2 regions of the Achromobacter sp. 01N37 genome follow, and region 1 is predicted to be linked to the other one. Evidence: predicted binding sites of a transcription regulator. Region 1 holds the regulator's gene; the other holds the start of a gene.
What was found. Region 1 encodes FliA, which starts transcription of late flagellar genes. Its sites were predicted from a motif close to CTAAAGTTTNNNNNNNNNNNGCCGNTA; they were not measured.
Positions count from the first base shown of each region.

Region 2: the regulator FliA is predicted to act here: its motif matches at 2,267-2,293, upstream of AC1DSJ_RS21700 (FlxA-like family protein).

Region 1 covers NZ_JBFTRX010000003.1:402,817-417,323, forward strand. The annotation lists gene AC1DSJ_RS07955 (NAD-dependent epimerase/dehydratase family protein) at 1-616, shown strand, start outside; gene AC1DSJ_RS07960 (acyltransferase) at 613-1,116, shown strand; gene AC1DSJ_RS07965 (alpha/beta fold hydrolase) at 1,133-2,680, shown strand; gene AC1DSJ_RS07970 (FliC/FljB family flagellin) at 2,958-4,151, opposite strand; gene AC1DSJ_RS07975 (RNA polymerase sigma factor FliA) at 4,455-5,210, opposite strand; gene flhD (flagellar transcriptional regulator FlhD) at 5,638-5,961, shown strand; gene flhC (flagellar transcriptional regulator FlhC) at 5,993-6,574, shown strand; gene motA (flagellar motor stator protein MotA) at 6,693-7,562, shown strand; gene motB (flagellar motor protein MotB) at 7,574-8,563, shown strand; gene AC1DSJ_RS08000 (response regulator) at 8,566-8,946, shown strand; gene cheA (chemotaxis protein CheA) at 8,977-11,109, shown strand; gene cheW (chemotaxis protein CheW) at 11,127-11,627, shown strand; gene AC1DSJ_RS08015 (methyl-accepting chemotaxis protein) at 11,721-13,424, shown strand; gene AC1DSJ_RS08020 (CheR family methyltransferase) at 13,433-14,287, shown strand; gene AC1DSJ_RS08025 (protein-glutamate methylesterase/protein-glutamine glutaminase) at 14,305-14,507, shown strand, end outside.
Region 2 covers NZ_JBFTRX010000011.1:127,870-142,376, forward strand. The annotation lists gene AC1DSJ_RS21690 (ABC transporter permease) at 1-199, opposite strand, end outside; gene AC1DSJ_RS21695 (ABC transporter substrate-binding protein) at 288-1,613, opposite strand; gene AC1DSJ_RS21700 (FlxA-like family protein) at 1,816-2,226, opposite strand; gene AC1DSJ_RS21705 (solute carrier family 23 protein) at 2,363-3,685, shown strand; gene AC1DSJ_RS21710 (methyl-accepting chemotaxis protein) at 3,735-5,363, opposite strand; gene greA (transcription elongation factor GreA) at 6,000-6,476, shown strand; gene AC1DSJ_RS21720 (YhbY family RNA-binding protein) at 6,606-7,208, opposite strand; gene AC1DSJ_RS21725 (RlmE family RNA methyltransferase) at 7,227-7,859, shown strand; gene ftsH (ATP-dependent zinc metalloprotease FtsH) at 8,077-9,966, shown strand; gene folP (dihydropteroate synthase) at 9,985-10,830, shown strand; gene glmM (phosphoglucosamine mutase) at 10,827-12,170, shown strand; gene AC1DSJ_RS21745 (GNAT family N-acetyltransferase) at 12,386-13,192, shown strand; gene ppx (exopolyphosphatase) at 13,397-14,507, opposite strand, start outside.

The DNA.
Region 1 (14,507 bases):
CGGCATCCGGCGTCTGATGTATGTCTCTACGTTTCACGTATACGGGCGCCCCGAGGGCGTACTGGACGAGGCCGCGCCCGCCGTGCCAGGCAATGATTACGGGCTGACGCATTGGCAAGCCGAACAGTTGTTCGACTGGTCCGCCCGCGCGCTGGGCATGTCGGTCGATATCCTTCGGCCGTCGAACCTTTACGGCGTGCCGGCGTCCTGGAGCGGATTTGATCGCTGGACGCTGGCGCCGTTTGATTTCTGCCGCCAGGCGGTGAATGCGGGCAAGATCGTCTTGCATGGGCAGGGCTTGGCCATGCGCAATTATCTGGACGTGGCGTACTTTGCCGACGTAGCGGCCCTGCGCCTGGTGTCCGCCGGACAGGGCTTGCTGCACGTGGCGGGCGGCGACTGGCGGATTCGCGATCTGGCCACCTTGGCGGCGCGCCAGGCCAGCGAGCTCCTTGGGCGAGAGATCCCGGTGCAGACAGGCGATGCGCAGGAAGCGGCCGCGCCGATCTACCAATTCCAGTCGCGGCAATTGCCAACGCGTGATGGCTGCGAGCACGCCGCGATGGCTGCCTTTCTTCGTGCAACCTTGACGTACCTGATGGAGCACAAGGCATGAACCAGATTTCCACGTTGGCCAAGATTTCCCCGCTGGCCGACATCGAGCGCTCCGTGCGAGGCAACGCCGTTGTCATCGGTGACCACGTGACCATCGACAGTTTCGTGAAGATCAAGTTCGCAGGCGGCGATGGCGACGTACATATTGGCGACCAGGTCTATTTGAATTCCGGTGTTGTGATCTATTCCGGCAACGGCATTTCGATTGGCCGTGGCACCCTGATCGCCGCCAACACAACGCTTGCGCCGACCAACCACGAATACCGCAGCCGCGACAAAACGATCATCGAGCAACGCTTCATGCCCAGCAAGGGCGGCATCGTCATCGAAGACGATTGCTGGATCGGCGCGAACTGCGTGCTGCTTGACGGCTGTGTGTTACGGCGCGGCTGCGTCGTCGCGGCCGGCACGGTCTTGCGCGGCGAGTGGCCTGAATACGCAGTCATCGGCGGCAGCCCGGCGGCCGTCATGCGGTATCGCGAGAGCGCACGCAGCAACTAATTTTGGAGTGTTTGTAATGACATCGTCGACGAAGGGCGGCCAGGGGGCCGCGGGCGGACAAACGATGGGTCTGAATGAGGCCTTTGGCTTGGCGGTGCGTCACTGGCGGGAAGGCAAGCGTGCCGAAGCCGAGCACATCAGCCGGCAGATCCACGCCGCACGGCCGGCGCATCAGGGGGCGCGTCATCTGACGATGGCCCTTGAGCACGGCGTGCGCGGGCTGGTGTTCACGGCCTTGGGCTTGTCGGACCCCGAGCTCTACAGCATTGGCGACTATTCCTATGGCGTGCCGTCGGTATTCCCGCATAACCAGCCGCACGAACCCGCGCGGCTGACGATCGGCAACTTCTGCACGATCGGGCACGACGTCGAGATCATTCTGGGCGCTTACCATCGCCAGGACACCTACACGATCTACCCCTTCTCGGCGCCGCATTTCGGCACCTTGTTTTCGTCTACGCAATCCATCACGGATTACTCCAGCACAAAGGGCGGCGTCACCATTGGCCACGACGTTTGGATCGGCGCCGGCAGCAAGATCATGTCGGGCGTGACGATCGGCACCGGCGCCGTGATCGGCGCAGGATCGGTGGTGTCGCGCGATGTTGGCCCCTACGAAATCTGGGCTGGCAACCCCGCGCAGTTCCGCCGCCGCCGCTTTGACGATGCCGTGTCGGAACGCTTGCTGGCGCTGCGCTGGTGGGACTGGCCCAAAGACATCATCGAGCGCCATGCGCGCGACATCATGCGCGGCACGCCCGAGGCGTTGGCGGCGCTGGAACAAGGGCGCGAGGCCTGGCATGCGCGGCTGCGCAAAGATGTTGCCGCCCCGTTCGAGATGCTGTCAGGCCGCTCCGGGCAGCTGCGCGCACGCCGTTCGGCGAACTGGCGGGAAGGGCGTCCGACCTGGGTGGTGCTGCACGGCTCGCTGGGCAATATCGCCACCGTGCAAGGCATTGAAAAACATCTGCCAGATGCCAACTTGCTGTTCGTCGATTTGCCGGGTTGCGGCAACAGCACAGCGCCCGCGGACATGTCGGTAGCGGGTTTTGCTGACGAGCTGTTGCCTGCGCTGCTGACCGCGCTGCCGGCAGGCTTTGGCGTCATCGGCGCGTCGTTCGGCGGCAGCGTGGGGTTGGCCATTGCACGGCGCACGGCGCAATGCCAGGCGCTGGTGTTGCTGGATACGCCTTTCAGTGCGGCGAAGCTTTGGCATAACCACGCGTTCCTGCGCGGCGCCATTGCCGGCCGGCCGGACGACCGCTACTTGCGCAGCTTCGCCTTGGACATCTATGGCGTGACGCCAACGGCCGCGGTGGAGCGCGAATACTGGCATCTGCTGGAGGGCGTCACGCAGCCTGTGCTGGTCGTGACCGGCGATGTGCCGATGCAGCCGCCGCGCAAGATGCCTCCCGTGCCGTGCTGCCTGGACGAAGCCGATCTGGCGCGTCTGCGCGGTCTGGGCTGCCGGGTTGAACGCGTGAAGGGGGGGCATGACCTCATCAATGACAACCCCGTAGCGGTGGCCGCGTTGGTGCAGGCTATGGGGGCGGTGACGGCGTAAGCACCGATACTGCCGATGGCCGAAGCGGTTGCAACGAACGCGAAGTGGTCAGTCGGAAGGAAACAAAAAGGGGCGGAATTTTCCGCCCCTTTTTTTGCGCCTTGATGCCGATGCACGTGAACGGGATCGTGAATGTGAATGTGAACGTGCGAATGCGGCAGCCCCGCATCCGTCAGGCATAAAAAAACCAGCCCGAAGGCTGGTTTTTGATACTGCTTCGGCAGCGGCGGAGAAGAAACTTCCTTCTCTGCCGGAGCCGAGGAACCGTCCGCTGGAATTAACGCAGCAGCGACAGAACCGTTTGCGGCACTTGGTTGGCTTGAGCCAGAACCGAGGTACCAGCCTGTTGCAGGATCTGAGCCTTGGTCATGTTCGACACTTCCGTAGCGTAGTCGGCATCTTCGATGCGCGAACGAGCGGCGGACAGGTTGTTGATCGTGTTGTTCAGGTTGGCAACGGTCGATTCGAAGCGGTTCTGAATCGCACCCAGCGAGCTGCGCTGCGAGTCGATGTTTTGCAGAGCGGCGTCGAGCTTGGCCAGCGGGTTGGAGGTCGAACCCTTGGTCAGGCTGGTCAGGGGCAGCGAGTCGGTCTTCAGCGTGAAGGCGGCGGTGCCAGTGGTCGTCGTGGTGTCGGCGTCCTTCGGGTTCACGGCGATGTAGTAGGAGCCCGATGCGCCCGAAGCGACGTCGAAGCCCTTGGCCTTCAGGTTGCTGGACTCGGTAGCGTCAGCAGCCGACACGTCGACCTTGACGAACCAGTTGCCGTTTTCGTCAGCTTCAGCAGCCGAACCGACGGTGACGTTGCCGGAAGCAACACCCAGACGGCCAGCCAGATCGCCAGCGGTGCCTTCGGCAACGGTGTTGGCGGTCATGGAGGTGGTCGAGCCGTAGGCGGCTTGGTATTGAGCGGTGCTAACAGCAGCCTGCGTGCCCTTCGGGCCCGACACGTTGAAGCCATCCAGACCCAGGGTCTTGGCGGTGACTTCCTTCAGGTCGATCGTGATGGTTTCGCCGTCGTTGGCGCCAACTTGGATCGTCAGCTTGTTGTCCTTAGCCAGGACGTTCACGCCGTTGAACTGGGTTTGAGCCGACACGCGGTCGATTTCGTCCAGACGCTGCTTGATTTCCGATTGGATCGAGTCCAGGTCGGTCGGCGAGTTCGTGCCGCTGGCGGCTTGAACCGACAGTTGGCGAACGCGTTGCAGGTTGTTGTTGATTTCGTTCAGCGCGCCTTCGGTCGTTTGAGCGATCGAGATGCCGTCGTTGGCGTTACGGGCGGCTTGGGTCAGGCCCTTGACGTTGGCGGTGAAGCGGTTGGCGATGGCTTGACCAGCGGCGTCGTCCTTGGCGCTGTTGATGCGCAGGCCCGACGACAGACGCTCAATGGCGCTGCCCAGCGTCGATTGCGACTTGTTCAGGTTGTTTTGAGCAACCATCGAGAGGTAGTTGGTATTGATAACGGCAGCCATGTTGGTGCTCCCAAGAGAGAAAGGCTTCTTCAAACCGGGCAGCAACGCCGCCCACTGGTGTTAACGGGAAAGTTCGTCGACTTTTTGTCTAAGAATCTCTCCGTTGCAAGGATTACGGCAGTCCCAAATCATTCTTTAGCCCTATTTCGCGAAAGTCTTATTTATTGTTGTATCCGCCGCGAGCGCCTGCTGGCGTGGGCCAGGGCCCGAAATGCGAAACGGGCGCCTGGGGCGCCCGTTGGTTTTTGCACTGTCTGCGTAACCCTATATAGAAGGGTCTATATACATGGGTAAGTGAGAGCGCTAGATGATCTGCGCGATCTGCCCCTCCAAGGGCAGCTCTTGCCAAGCCTGTTCCTTCAGCTTGGCGCGAATGCGCGCCGTTGCCTGCGACCGCAGCTGGCAAACCCGCGCCTCGGTCACATTCATGATCGCGCCAATCTCTTTCAGATTCAGGCCTTGCTCGTAACACAGCGACAGCAACAATTTTTCCCGATCGGGCAGGGAGTCGATGGCGTGCACAAGCGCCTGGCGGAAATCGCCAGCCAATAAAGAATCCAGCGGATTGCCGCCTGCCGAACCATGGTTCAGTGTTGCGGCCCAATCCGACTGTCCTGATGCGGAATCGGTTTCGGTCGTGAAATCTTCGTAGTGAACGATCTGCACGCCTTGCGCGTCGTGCAGCAATGATTGGTATTCGTCGATCGGAATTTCAAGCTGCTGGGCGATTTCGGCTTCAGAGGGCGAGCGCATCAAGCGCTGCTCCAGCTGGGAAATGGCCTGCTCGATTTTGCGCGCCTTGGCGCGGACGCTGCGCGGCAGCCAGTCCTGGCTACGAAGCTCGTCCAGCATCGCGCCACGAATACGGGTCGTGGCGTAGGTCTCGAATTGGGCGTCTGCGGTTTCCTGATAGCGCCTTACGGCGTCAAGCAGGCCGATCATGCCGGCCTGTATCAGGTCGTCAAGCTCAACGCTGGCGGGTAGCCGGGCGAGCAATTGCAGGGCCAGCTTCCGCACGAGCGGGGCATATTCGACCAAGCTGTCTTCTGCGTGGGGCATTGCGGGAATGTCAGGCGGTGTCCATCGTGACGCATTGTCGGTCGTTGTCAATTTGCGACATTGTCGACAAACGCGCGGCTGCACTAAAGCTAGCAATCAGGTGATCGTCAAGGTGCCATTGTCGGCACTGCACAACATTTCATTCCCCGAAGTACGCAATGTTTTGAATGCTTATTTGCCAAATTGACGTAAATTCGTCACCGATTTCTATGTCAAGGTGTGTCTAATCTAACAAGTTGCGCAATATCAACAAAGATTTGTCATATAAGTCATAGAAAATGACATCACCTGTGGTAAATTTTACTTAAATTGCGAACAAATGATACATTTCGCATTAAAACAGGATGTAGCAGCGTCAGGTAACCGCAGGTTGCCGATGCTTTTGGATATCAAGCCCCGTGGGTGGGATAGGGATAGGGAGTAGGGCGTGCAACAAGTCGAAAATTCTTTGCTGGCAGACATTCGTGAAGTGAATCTGTCATATCTGTTACTTGCGCAACGTATGTTGCGTGATGACTATGCTGCGTCGATGTTCCGTCTGGGGTTCAGCAATGAAGTTGCTGACATCCTGATGCGTCTGTCGCCGGCACAACTGGTGAAACTGGCCAGCTCCAGTTCGCTGCTGTGCCGGTTCCGTTTTGATGATTACAGCCTGCTGTCGGCGCTGACCCATGACGTACTGGGTGGTGCACTGCAACAAGCCCACGCAACGATCCTGTTGGCCAAGCAACCTGTAGAAGAACTGGCTTAACCGCCACTCGAATCCTCAAACGGAACGTGTAATGGCCTCCAAAAGCGTATCTCAGGAAGCGGACGATATCCTGCTTGCTAGCTCCATGATTACCCTAGGAGCCCGACTGCAGGTGCTCGAGGCGGAAACCGCCCTGAGCCATGACCGCCTTGCACGCTTGTACCGGGAAATTCGCGGTTGCTCGCCACCCAAGGGGATGCTGCCTTTCTCGGTTGACTGGTTCATGACCTGGTTGCCGAACATCCATTCTTCGCTGTTCTATAACGTGTATTCGTTTTTGAATGCACGCACAAGCAGCAAGGGCATCCGCGCCACCATCGACGCGTATCGCCTGTATCTGGAGAACGCCGGCCTGGACACGGCGGAAAACGCCGAACCCGTCCTGAGCTTCACCCGCGCCTGGATGCTGGTGCGCTTCTTTGACAGCGGCATGCTCCAGCTGTCCGCCTGCCGCCAATGCGGCGGTCATTTCATCGCCCACGCTCACGATCCGCAATCGGATTTTGTGTGCGCCATTTGCCGCCCGCCACCTCGCGCCGGCAAGACGCGCGCCGCAGCAAAAGCACGTGCGGGCAGCCGTCCGGCGCCTGCCGTCGACGCCGCGCGTCCTTGACCTCCCGCGTCCAAATACATCAAAAGCCCTGGAAAACTCCCCGTAACCCGCCTTTTTGGGTCGGGGGGAACAGGGGATCATTGACGCCAGTTTTAGACTTCGTTGGCAGGGGCCTGATGTGTTGATTGTTATCGGTTTTCTCGTGGTGATCGTGTCGGTCGTCGGCAGCTTCATAGCGCTGGGCGGCCACTTGGGCGCGCTTTACCAGCCCTTTGAGCTAACGCTGATCTTCGGGGCGGCTTTCGGCGCGTTCCTGGCCGGCAACAGCAAGAAGTCGCTGATGCTGGTGAAGAAGGCGTTGCCCGACGCGCTAAAGAGCTCGCGCTACAGCAAAGACGTGTACATGGAGCTGATGGCTCTGTTGTATGTGTTGCTGAACAAAGCGCGCCGTGAAGGCCTGATGGCCATCGAATCGCATATTGAAGACCCGGCCTCCAGCCCGATCTTCAGCGAATATCCCCGCATCGCCAAAGACGCGAAGCTCATGGAGTTCATTACGGACTACCTGCGCATCATGATCAGCGGCAACATGAGCTCGTTTGAAATCGAAACGCTCATGGACGAGGAAATCGAAACCTACCGCCACGAGCGCGAAGTGCCTGCGCACGCGTTGCAGCAGATGGCTGACGGCCTGCCGGCATTCGGCATCGTGGCCGCAGTGCTGGGCGTGATCAAGGCGCTGGCCGCCGTGGACCAGCCGCCCGCCATTCTGGGCGACCTGATCTCCAAGGCCATGGTCGGTACCTTCCTGGGTATTTTGCTGGCCTACGGTTTTGTGGGGCCGCTGGCCTCGCGCGTTGAGCGCCGCAACGACGAAGCCATGAAAGTGCTGGAATGCATCAAGACCACGCTCTTGGCCAGCATGAACGGCTACCCGCCGCAACTGGCGGTGGAATTTGGCCGCAAGGTGCTGTTCTCGTCTGTGCGTCCGACGTTTGGTGAGCTGGAAGAGCACGTCCGGCAAACCAAGTCGACCGGCAAGGCCTGACGGAGCGGGCCATGAGCACGGTAAACAACCACCGTGTGGTGATCCGCCGCAAGAAGGTCAAGGGCGGCGGGCACCACGGGGGCAGCTGGAAGATCGCTTACGCCGACTTCATCACGGCGATGATGGCGTTCTTTCTGGTGATGTGGCTGATCAGCATCGTGCCGCGCGAAGAACTCAAGGGCATCGCGGAATACTTCCGCATGCCGTTGCGCGTGGCCATTACGGGCGGACCCAGCAGCTCCGCCGAAACCAGCGCGGTGCCAGGCGGCGGCCGCGACCCCTTGCGCAGCGAGGGCGATGTGCGCCGTGGCCAGGGCAACCGGGTCGAGTCGCAGCCAATGGGCGACGCCGAGCGCCGCGAACAGCATCGCCTGGAAAACCTGAAAAAGCGCCTTGAAAACGTCATTGAGACCAGCCCTGTCCTGAAGAGCTTCAGGCCGCAGATGCTGATTGACCTGACGACCGAAGGCCTGCGCATTCAGATCATCGACAACCAGAACCGCCCGATGTTCGCCACCGGCCGTGCGGAAGTGCAGCCGTACATGCGCGACATCCTGCGTGAGCTGGGGCCGGTGTTGAACGAGCTGCCCAACAAGGTCAGTATCTCGGGCCACACCGACGCGTCGCAGTACGCACGCGGCGAACGCGCCTACAGCAATTGGGAGCTTTCCGCCGACCGCGCAAACGCGTCGCGCCAGGAATTAGTGGCCGGCGGCATGAGCGAAAGCAAGGTCATGCGTATCCAGGGTCTGTCTTCCAGCATGAGTCTGGTTAAAGATGATCCGTACGCAGCCGTTAATAGACGTATCAGCCTCGTGGTGCTCAATATGAACACCCAGAAGCGCATCGAAAACGAGAACGCCGCGGCAGCGGACGTCAGCGCGAAAGATGCCCGCGAGGTGGGGACGGCCGTGGAGGCGGTGCAAGCCGCCGCCCAGGCCGCGACGGCAACCAAACCAGGCGACGCGGCGACTACGCCGCAAGCTGAAGGGGTTCGATAGCAATGGCGGCAACGATTCTGGTGGCGGACGATTCGGCGACGATGCGCATGATCGTGCAGGCGACGCTGACGGGCGCGGGATGGAAAGTACTGACGGCCGGCAACGGCCAGGAAGCGCTGGATGTGGCCAAGAGCCACCCGGTAGACCTGGTTGTCAGTGACTGGAACATGCCGGTCAAGGGCGGGCTGGAGCTGATTCAGGGCTTGCGGGAAATGGACCAGTACCTGGACGTGCCGGTGCTGGTGCTGACCACCGAAGACGACGTGGACAGCAAGATGGCCGCTCGGGATCTGGGCGTTTGTGGCTGGCTGTCCAAGCCGGTCGACCCTGATGTGCTGGTGGAATTAGCGACCGAGCTGCTCGATGAGCAGGCCGGCGCGTAAAGCAGGTTCATTTATGAAGGCGTACGGGTCATGAGTTCTGGTTTGGACCTCAGTCAGTTTTACGAGACCTTTTTCGACGAGGCGGATGAGCTGCTCGCGCAGATGGAGCAGTTGCTGCTTGAACTCGATGTGGGCGCGCCCGACATCGAACAGCTCAACGCCATCTTCCGCGCGGCCCACTCGATCAAGGGTGGGGCGGCGACATTCGGCTGTTTCACGCAGTTGGCGGGTACTACCCACCTGCTTGAAAACCTTCTGGACGCAATCCGTCGCGGCGAAATGGCGCTGCGCACGGACATGATTGATATTTTCTTGGAAACGAAAGACGTGCTCAAAAGCCAACTGGATGCCTACCGGGCCTCCGAAGAGCCCGATGAAGCCGTGTTTGAGCGTATCTGCGCCGTGTTGAGGCAGTTGGCGCTAGAGCATAAGGACCCCGCCGCGGCGCCTGCGGCAGCGCCCGCACCCGTGGCAGCGGCTCCGGCTCCCGCACCGGCTCCCATCGCTGCGCCCGAACCCGTGCAGCAGGCTGCGCCCGTGGCCGATGCCGCGGCCGGCAACCTGCCGCTCAAGGTCAAGATCACCAAGGTGTCGGACAAGGACGCCGCGTCCCTGCTCGAAGAAATGGGCAACCTGGGCAACGTCCGCGCCAGCGAACGCGCCGATGGCGTGCTGACCGTGTGGGTGGACAGCACCTGCACGCCGGACGACATTGAAGCGGTTTGCTGCTTCATCGTTGACGGCGACCAACTGAGCATCACGCGTGAAGCCGCGCCGGCCAGCTCGGCCGCACCGGCCGCCGCCGAAGCCGCGCCCGCCGCGGTTGCTGCTGCTGCCCCCGTTGCCGAACCTGTCGCTGCCGCCGCCGCGCCTGCGCCGGTAGTGGCCGAGTCCGCCGCCGCCGCCGCCGAGGCCATCACCCAGGCCGCGGCCCGCGCCCGTCCCGCTGCACCCGCCCATGCCGACAAGGAATCCACGTCGATTCGTGTGGGCGTGGAAAAGGTTGACCAGGTGATCAACCTGGTGGGCGAACTGGTCATCACGCAAGCCATGCTGGCGCAAACCGCGTCCACGCTGGACCCGGTGCTGCACGACCGCCTGTTGAATGGCATGGAACAGCTGGAACGCAACGCCCGCGATCTGCAGGAAGCGGTGATGTCGATCCGCATGATGCCGATGGACTACGTGTTCAGCCGCTTCCCCCGCCTGGTGCGCGACATCGCCGGCAAGATGGGCAAGCAGATCGAACTGCAAACCTATGGCCGCGCGACCGAGCTGGACAAGAGCCTGATCGAACGCATCATCGACCCGCTGACGCACTTGGTCCGCAACAGCCTGGACCACGGCATCGAAACGCCTGAAAAGCGGATCGCGGCAGGCAAGGACCCGGTCGGCCAGCTGGTGCTGTCCGCGCAACACAATGGCGGCAACATCGTCATTGAAGTCAGCGACGACGGCGGTGGCTTGAGCCGCGAGAAGATCTTGAAGAAGGCGATGGCGCAAGGCCTGGCCGTCAACGAGAATTCGCCTGATGACGAAATCTGGCAGCTGATTTTTGCGCCGGGTTTCTCAACCGCAGAAAAGGTCACGGACATTTCCGGCCGTGGCGTCGGCATGGACGTAGTGCGCCGGAACATTCAAGACATGGGCGGCCACGTGCAGCTGTCGTGCGAGCCGGGCAATGGCACCACGACGCGTATCGTGCTGCCGCTGACGCTGGCCATTCTGGATGGCATGTCGGTGCGCGTGGGTGAAGAAACCTTCATCCTGCCGCTGAACCATGTGACGGAATCGCTCCAGCCCACCAACGATCAGATCTACTCGGTGGCCGGCAACGAACGCGTGATGCATGTGCGCGGCGAATACCTGCCGCTGGTCGAGATGCACCGCGTGTTCTCAGTGCACGAAGCACAGACGGACCCGACGCAGGCCATCGCGGTCATCATGCAGGCCGAAGACCGCCGCTTTGCGCTATTGGTGGATCACCTGATTGGGCAGCACCAGGTGGTCGTGAAGAATCTCGAGTCGAATTACCGCAAGGTTCCCGGCATCTCGGCCGCCACCATCCTTGGCGATGGCAGCGTGGCGCTGATTGTCGACGTATTTGCGCTTGCGCGCGCCAACCGTGAACGTTGGTCGCAGCCCGAAGCCATTTTGAATTGATGGAGCATTAAAAAATCATGGCAGCCAAACCGCAAGCGCAATCCGCGCGCAACGAAGATGTCGGCAGCGAATTCCTGGTCTTCACGCTGGGCGATGAAGAGTACGGCATCGACATCCTGAAAGTGCAGGAAATCCGCGGCTACGACGCCGACACGGTGACCCGCATCGCCAACGTTCCGCCCTTTATCAAGGGCGTGACGAACCTGCGCGGCATCATCGTTCCGATCGTGGACCTGCGCATCAAGTTCAACCTGGGCCGCGTTGACTACAACGAGCAGACCGTCGTCATCATCCTCAACCTGGATCGCCGCGTCGTCGGCATCGTGGTTGACGGTGTGTCGGACGTGCTGATGTTGAACGCCGGCCAGATTCGTCCGGCGCCGGAATTCGGCGCCACCCTGTCCACCGAGTACCTGACGGGCTTGGGCACGGTGGATGAGCGCATGCTGATCCTGGTGGACATTGAAAAGATGATGACCAGCGATGAAATGGCGCTGGTGGAGAAGGTCGCTTCCTGATCGGAATCCGGCCGGATAGCGGGGTAGAGGCGCCATATTGAATCCGATGTGGCGCTTTCCTTTAACGATTGCAGTCAAGGGATGGTTCTTGTGATGCGCAAGTTTTTCGCGAACATGACGATACGCAGCAGCCTGTTGTGGGTGCTGGCGTTTTTCTCATTCATGTTGGTGATTGGGGCGGCGCTTGGCGTGTTGTCTTTGCGCATCAGCAACGGGACCCTCGCCGAAATCAAGCAATCGCAGGAACTCGACGACGCCGTCGGCCGGGTCGTGTCCAGCTACAAGGACACCATGAATGGTCTGGGCCGCGCGGCCACCGCCAACTATGCCGACATCGTCGGCAGCGTGGGCCAGGCCACCTTGCTGACCACGGGCCTGTCGGCGGAAGCCACCGGCCTGCTCGAACGCGCCAAGGCCTCGATGAACAAGGGCCAGGCGGAATACGAGTACTACAAGACGCTGCCGCAACCGGCAGAAGCCGCGGAAGCCTTGAAGGAAATTGAAGCGTCGTACGCGGCGCTGCAACAGCAAGGGCTGACGCCGTTGATCGCCGCGCTGGAAAAGGCCGACATGCCGGCCTACCAGAAGCAGGTGCAAACGGTACAGGATGCGCTGGAAGGCCGCTTTGCCCGCGCCGTTGAAGGCTTTGACTTCTGGCGCGCCAGCAAGATGCTGGATGCGCACGAAGTGGCGCAGGTGCGTTACCAGTTTGTGTTGATCGCCGTTAGCGCGGGTGGTGTGATTGCCGCGCTGCTGGTGTTCGCGACCTATGTCTTCCTGCGCCGCCGTGTGTTGCAGCCGCTGAAGGAAGCGGGCCATCATTTTGACCGCATCGCTGGCGGCGACCTGACGGCGCGTGTTGACGTGCGCAACACAAACGAGATCGGCCAGCTGTTCGCCGCGCTCAAGCGCATGCAGGAAAGCCTGACGCGCACCGTGGCAACCGTGCGCCGTGGTGTGGACGAGATCAACGTCGGTTCGCATGAAATCGCGGCTGGCAACACGGACTTGTCCAGCCGTACCGAACAGCAGGCGGCGTCGCTCGAAGAAACTGCGGCGTCGATGGAAGAACTGGCGTCCACCGTGAAGCAGAACGCCGACAACGCGCGCCAGGCCAACCAGCTGGCGGCAAGCGCGTCGGACGTGGCCGAGCGGGGCGGTTCCGCGGTGTCGGAAGTGGTCAACACCATGCACGACATTTCGGCCAGCTCGCGCAAGATTTCGGAAATCGTTTCTGTTATTGACGGTATCGCGTTCCAGACCAACATCCTGGCGCTGAACGCGGCTGTGGAAGCCGCGCGTGCCGGCGAACAGGGCAAGGGCTTTGCGGTGGTGGCGGGCGAAGTGCGCTCGCTGGCGCAGCGCAGCGCGCAAGCCGCCAAGGAAATCAAGGGCTTGATCGAAGACTCGGTGACCAAGGTGGGCGCGGGTTCGCAACAGGTGGAGCGCGCGGGCGCAACGATGCAAGAGATCGTGGCCTCGGTGAAACGTGTGACGGACATCATGGGCGAAATTTCGGCGGCGTCCGAAGAGCAGTCCAGCGGGATCGATCAAGTGAACCGCGCCGTATCGCAGATGGATGAAGTGACGCAGCAGAACGCGGCGCTGGTGGAAGAAGCGGCGGCCGCAGCGGGCTCGCTGCAAGAACAAGCCCAACGCCTGGCGGAAGCCGTGGCGGTGTTCAAGATCAATGCGGGCGAAGTCATCGAAGTGCCGGCGCATCGCCTGTCTTCGGTGCGTTCGTCTGATGAAGACTCACGTTTGCAAGCGCCTGACGCGTTTGCGCTTGGGCACTGAGGAACCGAGTGGCCACTGCAGCAACTTCGGCGCCGTCCATTTCGGTGGACCGCCAATTCGATTTTCGCGACGCGGATTTTTCCCGCGTCCGCAAGATGATTCACGTGCGCGCCGGCATTTCGCTGGGCACGCACAAGCGCGAAATGGTCTACAGCCGTCTCGCGCGGCGTCTGCGCGCACTTGGCCGGCAGGACTTCGGCAGCTATCTGGATCAGCTGGAAAACGAGCCTGATGCGCCCGAGTGGGAAGAGTTCGTCAACGCGCTCACGACCAACCTGACGGCGTTTTTCCGTGAGTCGCACCACTTCCCGATCTTGGCGGACTTTGCGAAAAAGCGCGGCGGCCCGGTGTCGGTGTGGTGCTGCGCTGCATCCACGGGTGAAGAGCCGTATTCGATTGCGATGACGCTCGTTGAAGCGCTGGGGCCGCGCGGAGCGTCGTCCACGGTGCTGGCAACCGACATCGACACCAATGTGCTGAACCGCGCGCGCGCCGCTGTGTATCCGGCCGAACGCGTGGCGAAGATGGAAGACGAGCGCCTGCGCCGCTTCTTCCTGAAAGGCCGCGGCGCGAACGCGGGGCAGGTGCGGGTGCGCCCCGAGATCGCCGACATGGTGCGGTATGAAACCTTGAACCTGTTGGCGCCTTCCTGGGCGATCAACGAAAAGTTCGACGTGATTTTCTGCCGCAACGTCATGATCTATTTCGACAAGCCGACGCAGGCGAAAATTCTTGAACGCTTCGCGCCGCTGCTCAAACCGGGCGGCCTGTTGTTTGCGGGGCACTCCGAGAACTTCACCTACATCAGCCGGGATTTTCGTCTGCGCGGGCAGACGGTCTACGAATGTGCGAGTAAGGCCTGACGGCCCAAGGCATCACCATGAAAAAAATAAGCGTTCTGTGTGTAGACGACTCCGCGCTGGTGCGCGGACTGATGACCGAAATCATCAACAGCCAGCCAGACATGGAAGTGGTGGCGACCGCGCCCGATCCCCTGGTTGCGCGCGAACTCATCAAGCGCCATAACCCCGACGTGCTGACGCTGGACGTGGAAATGCCCCGCATGGACGGGCTGGATTTCCT
Region 2 (14,507 bases), on a different contig from region 1:
TGAAAAACGCTTCCTGCATCAGCGGCTGGTTGAAGAATGCGCCGAAGTGGCCCATCGTGAAACTGCCGTCGGCGTTCACGAAGGCGCTGTAGAAGACCGTGCCTACGGGCACGGCCAGGAAAAGCAGCAGAAAGCCGAACACCAGCAGCGCCACCATGACGGGGCCGGCGGGCAGGCGTGAGTGGCCCGAAGAATTCATCGAGATTCCCGAAATCGTTGCCAGGGGAGGGCGGCGGCGGGCGGGCTGAAGTGTCCGTCCGCCGTCGCGCCGGTCGCGGAGTAGCGGCTTAGAGTGCCGCGGCCTGCTTGGCCAGCTTCACGGCTTCTTCGTAGTTCGCCTTGGACTTGCCGTTCCATTCGCCTTCCAGCTGCGTGATCTGCTGGTTGACGGCGGCGTCCTTCTTGTTGCCGGCGAAGATCGCCAGGAACGCCGGGTCGGCGGCCTGCTTGCCATCGACCAGCGGCGCCCACGCGAGCTTGCGCGCCTGGGCCAGCAGCTCGGCGGCTTTGCCGCTCTTGGCCTTGTCGCCCAGCTTGGCTTCGGCGTCGTAGATGGCCTTGGTGGCGGCCTGCAATTCCTTCAAGCGGAAGGTGACTGTTTGGTCATACAGCGATTGCACGACGTAGTAGCGCGTCTGCGACAGGTCGGCATTGAACTGGACCTTGCTGCGGCGGGCGATCTCGGCCGGGTCCGGGTAGCCCGGGGGAATCTTGCCGGCAAGCGCCGTGTACGGCAGCACCGGCAGACGCGAGATCTTCGGTTCCAGCAGCAATTCCTGGCCCGCCTGGCTCAACGTGAAGGCGATGAACTTCTTGCCTTCTTCCGTGTTCTTGGCGCCCTCGATCAACGCGATGTTGGCCGGCACGATGGCGGTTTCGGACGGGTAGACGAATTCCACCGGGAACTTGGAGTACTTGCTGGACAGGCCGAAGAAGTCGATGACCGGGCCCGCGCCGAACTGGCCGTTGTTGACACCGTCCGGTACGCCGAACGAACGCTCGGTCACGGCGCTGCTGTTGCCCGACATGCGCAGCAACGTGTTCCAGCCGTCATCCCAGCCTTCGCCTTGCAGAATGGTTTCCACCGTCAGGTGCATCGTGCCCGAGCGCGACGGAGACGTAATGCCCACGTGGCCAAACCATTTCGGCGACAACAGGTCTTTCCATTCCACGGGCGCGGGAATCTTGTGCGCTGCGATATAGCGCGTGTTGTAGACAATGCCGTAGCCGGCCAGCGCCTGGCCCAGGTACATGCCCGAGGGGTCATTGATGGGGTAGTTGCCGATCTTGTCCGGCACATCTTTATTCGCCACGTCGGACGACTTGGCCAGCAGCTTGTCGCGGCCCAGCACTTCGAAGGCGTCAGGGGCGCTGGCCCAGAACACTTCGGGACGTTGGCCGGCGGGCGTTTCGCGCACGTAGGCAATGCCCGACACCGTGTTCTTGTTCAGAATTTCCAGCGTGATGCCGGGATTGGCCTTCTCGAAGGCGCTCTTGTAGGCCTGGGTCAGGTCCTTGGGGAACGACGTGATGACCGTGACGGTGCCGGCCAGGGCAGGGGCCGAGCAGACGGCCAGCAGCGCTCCTGCAAGTGCTGTGCGCATTGCATGCATGGTTTGTCTCCGTAGTTTTAATTTGTCCGGAGACAGTAATGTCTGGTCTGCTACGCGTCCAATCAGAAATTTTGATGCGCATCATCATCGGGGGCGCCCGATGCTCAGGCGCCGGTGCCGATGCCCGGATGCGCGCGCACGCGCCGATGCTGGCGCCCGCTCTCGGGGCGCCCGCGTCATCGCGCTGGCCTCAGGTCGTCGCTTAGGCGCTGTTGCGTTGTGCGTCGCGCGCCTGCTGCGCCAACACCTGGGAAATCTGGTTCTGGATCTGCACGGCTTGGGTATTAAGCGCCAGCATCTGCTGCGCCTTCATTTCGTCCGACATGCCGCTGGCCTTGACCCTGGCGATCTGGTCCATGATCTGCTTGAGCTGTTTTTGCAAGGCCTTGATCTGACGGGTGTATGCGTCGTCGTTGTCGGTTTCCTCGGTGGCCTTCGCGGTATTCACCTTCGAGGCGCCCGGCGTGTTGACGCGGATCGAGCCTTCGGCGCTGACCGAGACCGCTTCGCCGCCGGCGGCCGACTTGGCTTCTTTGTTGGCCTGAATTCGTTCGGCCCACAGGTCGGCCATCGAGTTGATTCGGGAAACGCCGCTGATGGGATTGGTCGCCATGATGGCTCCGTTCGGTTATTGATCTTGGGGCTTTCCCTAGCTACGGCATTTTCGTTGCGAACTTAAGCATTGCCCCGTTTTCGTGGCCCCCTTTACACTGGCGCCCGCTCACCCCAACACCTTCTTTGGGATTCCCATGTCCAATTCCTATTTCCCGCGTTGGCGCCTGGCGGACGACGCCGAACCTGGCGTCATCATCGCGCCCGATGAACGGCTGTCCTGGCCCAAGAACGTCGCCATGGGCGCGCAGCACGTGGTTGCGATGTTCGGCTCGACCGTGCTGGCGCCCCTGCTGATGGGCTTTGACCCCAACGTCGCCATCCTGATGTCGGGGATCGGCACGCTGATCTTCTTCCTGTTCGTGGGCGGCCGCGTGCCCAGCTATCTGGGCTCCAGCTTTGCCTTCATCGGCGGCGTCATTGCCGTGACCGGGTACGCCGGGGGCGGGGCCAACGCGAACATCGGGGTGGCGCTGGGCGCCATCATCGCCTGCGGCCTGGTCTATACGCTGATCGGCGTCATCGTCTGGATCGTGAATGCGCGCGCGGGCGGCGGGGCCAACTGGATCGATACGCTGATGCCGCCCGTGGTGACGGGCGCGGTCGTCGCCGTGATCGGGCTGAACCTGGCGCCGATTGCGGCCAAGGGCGCCATGGGGGCATCGGGCTTCGATACCTTCATGGCGCTAGTCACCATCGTCTGCGTGGGCGGCATCGCCGTCTATACGAAGGGCATGGTCCAGCGGCTGTTGATCCTGGTCGGCCTGATCCTGGCCTGCGTGATCTACGCCGTGCTGGCTAACGGCATGGGGCTGGGCAAGCCGATCGACTTCTCCGGCGTGGCGGCCGCCGCCTGGATCGGGCTGCCGCATTTCGCGGCGCCTGTCTTCAAGGCGGAAGCCATGGGCCTGATCGTGCCGGTTGCGATCATCCTGGTCGCGGAAAACCTGGGCCACGTGAAGGCGGTCAGCGCCATGACCGGGCAGGACCTGGACCGTTATCTGGGCCGCGCCTTCGTCGGCGACGGCGTGGCAACGATGGTGTCGGGTGCGGTGGGCGGCACGGGCGTCACGACCTACGCCGAGAACATCGGCGTGATGGCGGTTACCCGCATTTATTCCACGCTGGTCTTCGTGGTGGCCGCGCTGATCGCCATCGTGCTGGGCTTCTCGCCCAAGTTCGGCGCGCTGATCCAGACGATTCCGGGTCCGGTCCTGGGCGGTATGTCAGTCGTGGTGTTCGGCCTGATCGCGATCGCCGGCGCCCGCATCTGGGTGGTCAACCAGGTGGACTTCAGCGACAACCGCAACCTGATCGTGGCCGCCGTGACCCTGGTGCTGGGCGCGGGCGACTTCACGATCAAGCTGGGCGATTTCATGCTGGGCGGCATCGGTACCGCCACCTTCGGCGCCATCATCCTGTACGCCTTGCTGCGCCGCCGGGCGCCGGCAGTCGTCTGATCTGACAAGCCTGCGCAGGGCCTTGCGGCCCGCGCAGGCTGGCGCCCGATCAAGACCGCGACAAGCGCGCCGAGGGTTTGGTGTGGGCTAGCGGGGATGCCACTACCGGCGTGGCGTCAATCACTTGCCCCGACTGTGTCTTGAATACGGCGGTCGCCTCGGACAAGCGGCGCGCCTGCTCCTCCATCGCGGAGGCGGCGGCTGACGCCTCTTCCACCAACGCCGCGTTCTGCTGCGTTACCTCATCCATTTGCGAGACCGCCAGGCTGACCTGATCGATGCCGCTGGCCTGTTGGGCCGAGGCGGCCGAGATCTCGCCCATGATGTCCGTCACCCGCTGCACGGACGCCACGATTTCCTGCATGGTCTGGCCCGCGGCCGCCACCTGGGCCGAGCCGGCCTGCACCGTATCCACCGACGCTTCAATCAGGGTCTTGATCTCTTTGGCGGCCTGCGCGGCGCGCTGCGCCAGATTGCGCACTTCACCCGCGACCACGGCGAAGCCCTTGCCCTGTTCCCCCGCGCGCGCGGCTTCCACGGCGGCGTTCAACGCCAGGATGTTGGTCTGGAAGGCGATGCCATCAATCACCGAGACGATGTCGGCGATTTTGCGTGAGCTGTCCGAAATGCCCTGCATGGTCGACACCACCTGGCCCACGTTGTGCCCGCCGCGCTGCGCGACGTCCATGCTGATGGCGGCCATCTGATTTGCTTGCGCGGCGTTTTCGGCGTTCTGCTTGACGGTGGCGGCCAGCTCTTCCATCGTGGCGGCGGTTTCTTCCAAAGCGGCGGCCTGCTGCTCGGTGCGGGTGGACAGGTTGGCGTTGCCTGCGGCGATTTCCGCCGCGCCCACGTTGATCTCTTCTACCCCCTGGCGCACGGTGGTCACCGTGCGGGTCAGGCCTTCCTGCATCCGCTTGAGTGACGCAAACAGCGCGCCGATCTCATTGTTGGAGCGGCTGTCGACCCGTTGGGTCAGGTCGCCTGCGGCGATACGGTCAAAGTGCCGGCCCGCCTCTTGCAAGGGCAGCAGCACGCCGCGCCGGATGAAGGTCCAGCACAGGGCGGTCAACAACAGGGCGGCGGTCAGCAGGGCGATGGATGAAATTCGTGCATTCGAATAAGTGGCTTGTGAACTGGCCAGCACGCCGTCGCTGCGCTCCTGCACGCGGGCCAGGAACGTCTTCATGTCACGCACGAAGTTCACATCGGCCTGGCGCGTCCGGCCCACATCCTGCTGGTACTTGGCCGCGGAACGTTCCTTGATGGCGGCGCTTAGCGTGTCCAGCAGCGCGGCGTATTCCGTGAAGCGGTCTTGCAGCGTCAGCGCCAGCGCCTGGCCGCGTTCGCTCTTGGGCACCTCCATGTAGCGGGTGAATCGTTCACGCGCCTGCGCCAGTTCGGCGGCGGCCTCCTGCTCGGCCGTGCGGGTCTGCTCGGCGTTGCTGGCCAGCATGCCCGCCAGCGCGTCGTCCAGCGCCAGCCGAGTGCGCAGCAAGGCGCCATTGGCCTCATACAACGGGTCAACCTGGTGAACGGCCACCGTGTTCAGATCTTCGATTTCGCGGACGCTGTGTCCCGCATTCAGCCAGCTCAATCCGCAAGCCAGTCCCAGCGCAACGACGAAGCAGGCCAGCACCAGCAGCATGCCTGTACGGACTTTCATTTTTTCCAGCATGAGAGCTCCTCAGTCTAGAACGCGGCTCTGCACGCGGTGACAGGGCAGCCCGTCACGCGGCGCGCAGCGACGAACGTCGGACCGGATGGCAGCGATGCGTTCGTCTGAACATGCACATCACGCACAATCGATATCGCGGCGGCTTCTGCCGCGATGCCCGCACTTGAAATAAGGAGATACGCCGGGGACTACAGGCTGGTATCTAATTGTTATTAATCCTGCTTGTTTTCGGTTATACCGTTTTTGTTGATTTTCCTGCGCCCAAAATTTTTAAATTTCGCCATCAAGGGCTAAAAACTATCCTTAAGTATCTTTTGCGCAACGTGTGCAGGGGCGGTTGGGTCGCGATCGCCCGCAAATTTAAGGATTGTTGAGGAAATGCCCGGTTTTAGCGGGTTACAGCGGTGAATTGCGCCGAAAACCGCGTTTTTTCCAGCGGCTTGCAATTCCGGTGGACTTTGCCCACAATATGACTTTGATTGCCCCGGTTCCGACCCGAGCCGGGGTTTTGTTTTGGTCGTCCGCGCCGCTCGTCTCGCTTTAAAAAAGCCCCAGACGCCATGCGCGCGCCAGGGTAACGACCTTCACCGAGAACGCTCCGTCGGGGCGTTTTTCTACTTTTGTTTGGGAAACGACATGTCTGCCATTCCTTTGACCGTGCGCGGGGCCGAGCGCTTGCAAGAAGAGCTCCAACGGCTGAAAACCGTGGAACGTCCTGCCGTGATTAACGCCATTGCTGAGGCGCGTGCGCAGGGTGATCTGTCGGAAAACGCCGAATATGACGCCGCTCGCGAGCGCCAAGGCTTTATCGAAGGCCGGATTGCCGAACTTGAAGGCACGCTTTCCAATGCTCACCTGATCGACCCGACGTCGCTCGACGCCGAAGGCCGCGCCGTGTTTGGCGCCACCGTCGACATCGAAGACCTGGATTCCGGCGACCGCGTGACTTACCAGATCGTTGGCGACGTCGAAGCCGACATCAAGTCCAACTTGATCTCTGTGTCCAGCCCTGTGGCGCGCGCACTGATCGGCAAGAGCGAAGGCGATGTTGTCGAGGTCAAGGCCCCGGCAGGCGTTCGCGAGTATGAAGTTCTGGGCGTGCGTTACATCTGACGCATCCGCCCAAGCGGTAAATTGTCAAAACGCCATAGCCCGAACCCTGCGTTCGTCTGATTTCCGCGGTACATTCGCGGATCGCTATGGTGAACCGGGCGCGTAGAGCGCCCGTTTTTGTGCCTGGCCTTACTTTTTCGTGGTCTTGCGGCTGGTGCCGCTGCGAGCACCGGCTCGCAAGCTCAGTGCACTGCCCGCGCGGCGGGGAATGCCGTGGCCGCTGACGGTAGCGCGCTTGTTGCTGGGACGCATGGGCTTGCCGTTCTTGTTCAGCTGGTCCTGGGGCACGAAGCGCGTTTTGGCGGCTTTGGGCTCTTCGGTCTCGCTGCGGCGGGGGCGCTTGGCAAGCGTCTTGCCTTCGGCGGCAATCTTCTTGGGCGTGTACGGCTCGGAGGCACGGCGCTTGGCAGGAGCTTCGGGCTCCATGGCGGCCAGCGCGGCGGGCTTGACGTTGCCAGCCAGCGGGCGGAAAAGAATCAGGGTCTTGCCCAGGTGATGCACCGCGGCGCAGGACAAAGTGTCGCAAATCGTCGACAACATGGTCTCGCGGGCCTCGCGGTCATCGCCGCCGGCGCGTACCTTGATCAAGCCGTGCGAAGTCAGTGCCAGGTCAATTTCCTTAAGCACGGCTTCGGTCAGGCCATTGTCGCCAATCAGGACGACGGGGCGCAGAGGGTGAGCGGCGGAGCGAAGGTCGCTGCGCTCACGAGAGGTAAGTTCTAATATAGGCATGCGTGGAATTGTACGGTAATGGCCAAGAATAAATTCTCTAAAGACTGGATTCACCAGCACATCAACGATCCCTATGTGAAGCTGGCGCAACAGAAGGGCTATCGGGCCCGGGGCGCTTTCAAGCTGATCGAGCTTTTGGACAACGAAAAGTTGCTCCGCCGGGGAGACCTGGTCGTCGATCTGGGTTCGTCGCCCGGCAGTTGGTCCCAAGTGGTGCGAGAGCGCCTGACGGGGCCGGGCGGCATCGTGGACGGACGTATTATTGCGTTGGACATGCTTCCCATGGAACCCATTGCGGGCGTGGAATTCATCCAGGGCGATTTCCGCGAAGACGAAGTTCTGAAACAATTGGAAGACATGGTCGGATCGCATGCCGTGGACCTTGTTATTTCAGACATGGCCCCCAACTTGTCAGGCGTGGGTATTGCCGACGCCGCGCGCATCCAGCATGTGTGTGACCTGGCGATGGAATTTTCCCGCGCTCACCTCAAGCCCGACGGCGTGCTGATCGTCAAGGCTTTCCACGGCAGCGGTTTTTCGCAGATCGTGCAAAGCTTCAAGCAGCACTTCAAGCGGGTGGTCGAGCGCAAGCCGAAGGCATCAAGGGCAAAGTCCTCTGAAACCTTTCTGGTTGCCCGCGATCTCAAGTAACCCCGGGCCGGGGCATGTGGCTCCGGAATCCCGAAGAACTTACCTGCTTGCCGAGACAACGACCACCATAACGAAGAATCAGACGTAACTACACGGACCCCAGGGGCCCCAGGACGCAATCGGGTCCAACAGGGTAGAATGGGCTATTGACATACTTGTGACTGTGCCATATGCGGGTGCGCGGTCGCCGGTCGGAATCGAAAGCAGGAGATCGACCTTGAATAATTCATTTTCGAAAGTCGCTGTCTGGATGGTGATAGCCCTTGTGCTGTTCACCGTCTTCAAACAGTTCGACGGACGCGCTCAGACCCAGGACGGCGTGACCTACACGCAGTTCATGGACGACGCCAAGGCGGGACGTATCCGCAAGGTCGACGTTCAGGGCGATGTGCTGTACGTCACCCCGGACGCGGGCCGCGCCTACACGCTGACTTCGCCCGGCGACCTCTGGATGGTCTCCGATCTGCTGAAGTACGGCGTGCAGGTGTCGGGCAAGCCGCGCGAAGAGCAATCGCTGCTGATGAGCATCTTCGTGTCGTGGTTCCCCATGCTGCTGCTGATTGGCGTCTGGGTATTCTTCATGCGACAGATGCAGGGCGGTGGCAGAGGCGGGGCGTTCAGCTTCGGCAAATCTCGCGCCCGCATGCTCGACGAAAACACCAATCAGATCACGTTCGCTGACGTTGCCGGCTGCGATGAAGCCAAGGAAGACGTCCAGGAACTGGTCGACTTCCTGCGCGACCCCAGCAAGTTCCAGAAGCTTGGCGGCCGCATTCCCCGTGGCGTGCTGATGGTGGGCTCGCCCGGTACCGGTAAAACGCTGCTGGCCAAGGCCATCGCCGGCGAAGCCAAGGTTCCGTTCTTCAGCATTTCCGGTTCGGACTTCGTTGAAATGTTCGTCGGCGTGGGCGCTGCGCGCGTCCGCGACATGTTCGAGAACGCCAAGAAGCACGCTCCCTGCATCATCTTCATCGACGAAATCGATGCGGTGGGCCGTCAGCGTGGCGCCGGCCTGGGTGGCGGCAACGACGAACGCGAACAAACGCTGAACCAGATGCTGGTTGAGATGGACGGTTTCGAATCCGGCCAGGGCGTTATCGTCATCGCCGCAACCAACCGCCCCGACGTGCTGGACCCGGCGCTGCTGCGTCCCGGCCGTTTCGACCGTCAAGTGGTTGTGCCGCTGCCCGATATCCGTGGCCGCGAGCAGATCCTGAAGGTCCATATGCGCAAGGTTCCGCTGTCGCCTAACGTCGACGCGACCATCCTCGCGCGCGGTTGCCCGGGCTTCTCGGGTGCCGACCTGGCCAACCTGGTCAACGAGGCCGCTTTGTTCGCCGCTCGCCGTAATGGCCGCACGGTGGATATGTCTGACTTCGAAAAGGCCAAGGACAAGATCATCATGGGCGCCGAGCGCCGCTCGATCGTCATGCCTGAAGAGGAACGCAAGAACACCGCGTACCACGAGTCCGGCCACGCGATCGTTGCCCGCCTGTTGCCCAAGACCGATCCGGTTCACAAGGTCACCATCATCCCGCGCGGCCGTGCGCTGGGCGTGACGATGCAGTTGCCTGAAACCGACCGCTACAGCATGGACAAGGGCCGCTTGCTGTCCACCATCGCCGTGCTGTTCGGTGGCCGTATCGCCGAAGAACTGTTCATGGACCAGATGACGACGGGCGCCTCGAATGACTTCGAACGCGCCACAGCCATCGCCCGCGACATCGTCACGCGCTACGGCATGACCGACGAACTGGGCCCGATGGTCTACGCCGAGAACGAAGGCGAAGTGTTCCTGGGCCGCAGCGTCACCAAGACGACTCACATGTCGGAAGCCACCATGCAAAAGGTGGACACCGAGATCCGCCGCATCATCGACGAGCAGTACAGCGTCGCGCGCAAGATCCTGGAAGACAACCGTGACAAGGTCGAAGTGATGACCTCGGCGCTGCTGGAATGGGAAACCATTGACGCAGACCAGATCAACGACATCATCGAGGGCCGTCCTCCGCGTCCCCCGAAAACGCCGCAAGGTCCGTCGGATTCGACGGACACGCCGCCCAGCACGGGTTTGGCGGCTGGCGGCAGCACGGCTGCAGCAGTCTGAGGTTCTTTGTCCTGAGTTATGGCAAATAACTTTCTTTGCGGGCGCTTCGAGTTTGATCTCGAGCGCCCGCTTGTCATGGGTATCGTCAATGTCACGCCGGATTCTTTTTCCGACGGTGGCCAGCACGACGATACGGATTCCGCAGTGGCGCATGCGCGCCAACTGATCGCAGAAGGCGCGCAGATTCTGGATCTGGGCGGCGAGTCCACGCGCCCTGGCGCTGATCCGGTGTCGGTGGCCGATGAACTCGACCGGCTGTTGCCCGTGATCGAAGCCCTGCGCGATTGCGGTGTGCCGCTGTCTATCGACACTTTCAAACCCGAAGTGATGCGCGCCACGCTGGATGCGGGCGCGGACATGATCAACGACATTTATGGCTTCCGTCAGCCCGGCGCTATCGAAGCGGTGGCGCAGTCGCGCTGCGGGCTGTGCGTGATGCACATGAAGGGCGAGCCTCGCACCATGCAGGCCTCCCCCCCCGAATACACCGACCTGCTCGGTGAAATCGGACTCTTCCTAGGTTCGCGCGCGCAGAAGTTGCGTGCCGCCTGGGTCGACCCCCGCCGTATCGTGCTGGACCCGGGCTTCGGCTTTGGCAAGACGGCGGACCAGAACTTTCAATTACTGCGCCGGCTGTCCAGCCTGCGCAGCACAGGTTATCCATTGCTGATCGGCCTGTCGCGCAAGAACATGATTGGCCAGGCCACCGGCCGGCCGGTTGGCGACAGGCTGCCCGGCAGCATTGCCGCGGCGCTTGCCTGTGTGTCTCGTGGGGCTTCCATCGTGCGTGTGCACGATGTTGCCGCCACCGTGGATGCGCTTAAGGTATGGCATGCGGCTGAACAAGGAGCAATCAGTTCATGATTCGACGCAAGTATTTTGGTACCGATGGCGTACGTGGCGAAGTGGGCGGTCCGGTGATCAACGCCGAATTCGCCTTGCGCCTGGGCTATGCGGCGGGCCGCGTCCTGGCGCGTGAGCACGCCGCGCGCGGTGGCAGCCGCCCGCAAGTCGTCATCGGTAAAGACACCCGCATTTCGGGCTACATGTTGGAATCCGCCTTGGAAGCCGGCTTGTCGGCGGCGGGCATCGATGTGTTGCTGGCCGGCCCCATCCCGACGCCAGCCGTCGCCTACCTGACGCGCGCACTGCGCCTGGTGGCGGGCATCGTCATCAGCGCCTCGCACAATCCTTATCAGGACAACGGCATCAAGTTCTTCTCGGCGCAGGGCATGAAGCTGCCCGATGAGATCGAAGCCGACATCGAGGCCGCCCTGGACGAACCGCTGGGCTGCGTCAGCTCCGAAGGCCTGGGGCGCGCGCGCCGCATGTCGGACTCGCAAGGCCGCTACATCGAATTCTGCAAGAGCACGTTCCCCAACGATCTGGACCTGAACGGGATGACGATCGTGGTGGATGCGGCGCACGGCGCGGCCTACAACATCGCCCCGCACGTGTTCCGCGAGCTGGGCGCCGAAGTGCATGCCATCGGCGTGCACCCGGACGGCTTCAACATCAACAAGGGTGTAGGCGCGTTGCACCCTGAGATGCTGGCCAAGGAAGTGAAGGCGCGCGGCGCGCAACTGGGCATCGCATTGGACGGCGACGCCGACCGCCTGCAAGTGGTGGATGGCGACGGCCGTATCTACAACGGCGACGAACTGCTGTACGCCATCGTCCGCGAGCGCATGCAGCGCGGCAAGGTCGACGGGGTTGTCGGCACGCTGATGACCAACTTTGGTTTCGAACGTGAAATGACCCGTTTGGGCGTCGGCTTTGAGCGCGCCAACGTGGGCGACCGCTACGTGCTGGAGCAAATGCAATCGCGCGGCTGGCAGTATGGCGGCGAAAGCTCCGGCCACCTGCTGTGCCTGGATTGCCACTCCACGGGCGATGGCATCATCGCCGCCCTGCAGGTGCTGACGGCCCTGCGCCGCAACGGCACGACGATGGCAGAGTGGGTCAGCGACCTGCGCATGTACCCGCAGAAGATGATCAACGTGCCGCTGGCCCCGGGCCAGGACTGGAAAACCCACGCCGGTTTGACCGCCGCGCGCCAGGCCGTCGAAGCCGAGCTTAACGGCCGTGGCCGCATTCTGATCCGCGCCTCGGGCACGGAACCGAAGCTGCGCCTGATGGTCGAAGCGGAAGATGAAGCCCTTGCCGTTTCCAGCGCCGAGAAGCTTGCCGCCAGCTTGGCGTAAGCACCCCAGGCCTTTTGAATTGAAAGCCACTCACCGCGTTGCGGTGGGTGGCTTTTCTGCATTGTGACGCAGTATTTAATTGTAAAGTTTTGTCGAGATTTGCCTAAAGTTGATCTATCTCCCCCGAACTAAACTTCATAGTCACGTAACATATCTGTCAAGTCTTTGACATACAGGGCGTCCACACTGACTGGACTCTCTAGGAGCTTCGCGCAATGCTGGAACTAGCACGCATTAACCCCAGTCGTAATCCCGCTGAACCATGGCCGGGCGTCGCCCCGAAGGTGCTGGCGGTCGGCCTGGCGCGCACGGCGGAAGAAATCGAGCAGATTCAACGTCTGCGCTACGACGTCTTCACTGAAGATATGGGCGTGGTCTTTCCCAACGCCCAAGATGGAATCGAACACGATCGCTTCGATCCCTTCTGCGAACATCTGATGGTTCGCGAAATGGACACCGGCCGCGTGGTCGGCACCTACCGCATCCTGACCCCTGAAAAGGCGCGGGAAGCCGGCGGCTATTACTCGCAGTCTGAATTCGATCTTTCCGGTCTGGGTTCAATCCGCGACGAACTCGTCGAAGTCGGCCGCTCTTGTACGCACAGCGACTACCGCAACGGCGCCGTCATCATGTTGTTGTGGTCCGGCCTGGCGGAATACCTGCGTCGCGGCGGCTACGAATACGTGCTGGGCTGCGCCAGCGTGAGCCTGCGTGACGATGGCGTCACTGCCGCTGAAGTCTGGCGCACGATCTCCAAGCAGCTGCCGCAAGACGGCGAGCCCCAGGTCAAACCGCTGCATCGCTATCCGGTAGAAAAGCTGAACAGCACGCTGCCAGCGCGCGTGCCGCCGCTGATCAAGGGTTATCTGAAGCTGGGCGCCAAAGTGTGTGGCGAACCCGCCTGGGACCCGGATTTCAACGCCGCTGACTTCCCGGTGCTGCTGAAGATGGAGCGCATGGACGAGCGCTACCGCCGTCACTTCGGCCTGGACCAACCGGCCGCTTTGAACGGCCAGCGCTGATCATCATGCGCCGCCTGATCCGCCGTATGAAGATCAGATTGATACGGCGGGCCACGCGGCCCTTGCGCATGGAGCTCAAGCAGCTCCATCGCGAGACAGATTTGTCGCCGTTCTGAGTCGATTCTGCTGGCACAGTAAAACGGGCGATGGCATTGCTGCCATCGCCCGTTTTTTCGTCCGCGCGCGCTCATCCGCGCGCTGGCGTCAGTACTCAAGCAGTTCGAACGAGAAACCTACCTTGTTCCATTCCGCTTCTTCCGCGCGCAGCGTGAAGTCGCTAAGCGGATGTTGCGCCAGCCATTCGCGGTTGACGCGCACGACGATGGAGTTATCGCGCACGGATGCCGTCAACGGCAGCGGTTCGATTTCACCGCGGCGGCGGAACAGCAGCACCGCCAGACGCAGGCTCAGGATGGCCTTCCATTGCGGACGCGTGCGGATCAGGGGTTCCAGCTTGGTCAGCTTGCCTTGGTGGCCCAGCGCCAGCAGGGCCAGCAGTTGCTGGTCGGCCCGCGAGAAGCCCGGCATGTCGGCGTTTTCCAGCACGTAGGCCGTGTGCTTGTGATACGCGTTGTGGGCAATCGACAAACCCACTTCGTGCAGGTCGGCCGCCCAGCCCAGCGCGGGGCGGAGTTCGGCGCGTTCGGGGCCTTCGGGGAACATGGCGTCAAACAACGTCAGCGCGGCGTGGCGCACGCGGCGAGCCTGGTTCAGGTCGACGTGATAGCGCTTCATGAACTGGCGTACCGATTCGTCGCGCTTGTCGTGTTCGTCGTCGCGGCCCAGCAGGTCGTACAGCACGCCCAGGCGCAACGCGCCGTCGCCGGTGTGCATGACTTCAATGCCCAACTCATCGAACAACGCGCTCATGATGGCGAGCCCGCCGGGCAGCACGTCGGAGCGTTCGATTTTGATGCCGGGCAGCTCGGACGGAATGACGCGGCCCGAACGCACGATGCGGTCTTTCAGCTTGGCCAGGCCAGCGCGCGTGATGCCGCGGTCCGAGAACCGGCTTTCGGTCAGAATCGCAAACAACGCCTTGGCGGTGCCGGACGAGCCGTAGGCTTCCTTCCAGCCCATCTTGCGGTACTGCTTGGCGATGACTTCGATTTCGCGGCGCGCGGCCAGTTCGGCCTGCTTCATCTGGTGCGCATCCACAACGCCGCCCGAGAAGAACTGGCGGCTGTAGCTGACGCAACCCATGTACAGCGACGACATCAGCCCGGGCTCGTGGCCCTTGCCGATGATGACTTCGGTGGACCCGCCGCCGATGTCGATCACCAGCCGCTTGTTCGGCGACGGGGGCAGGGTATGG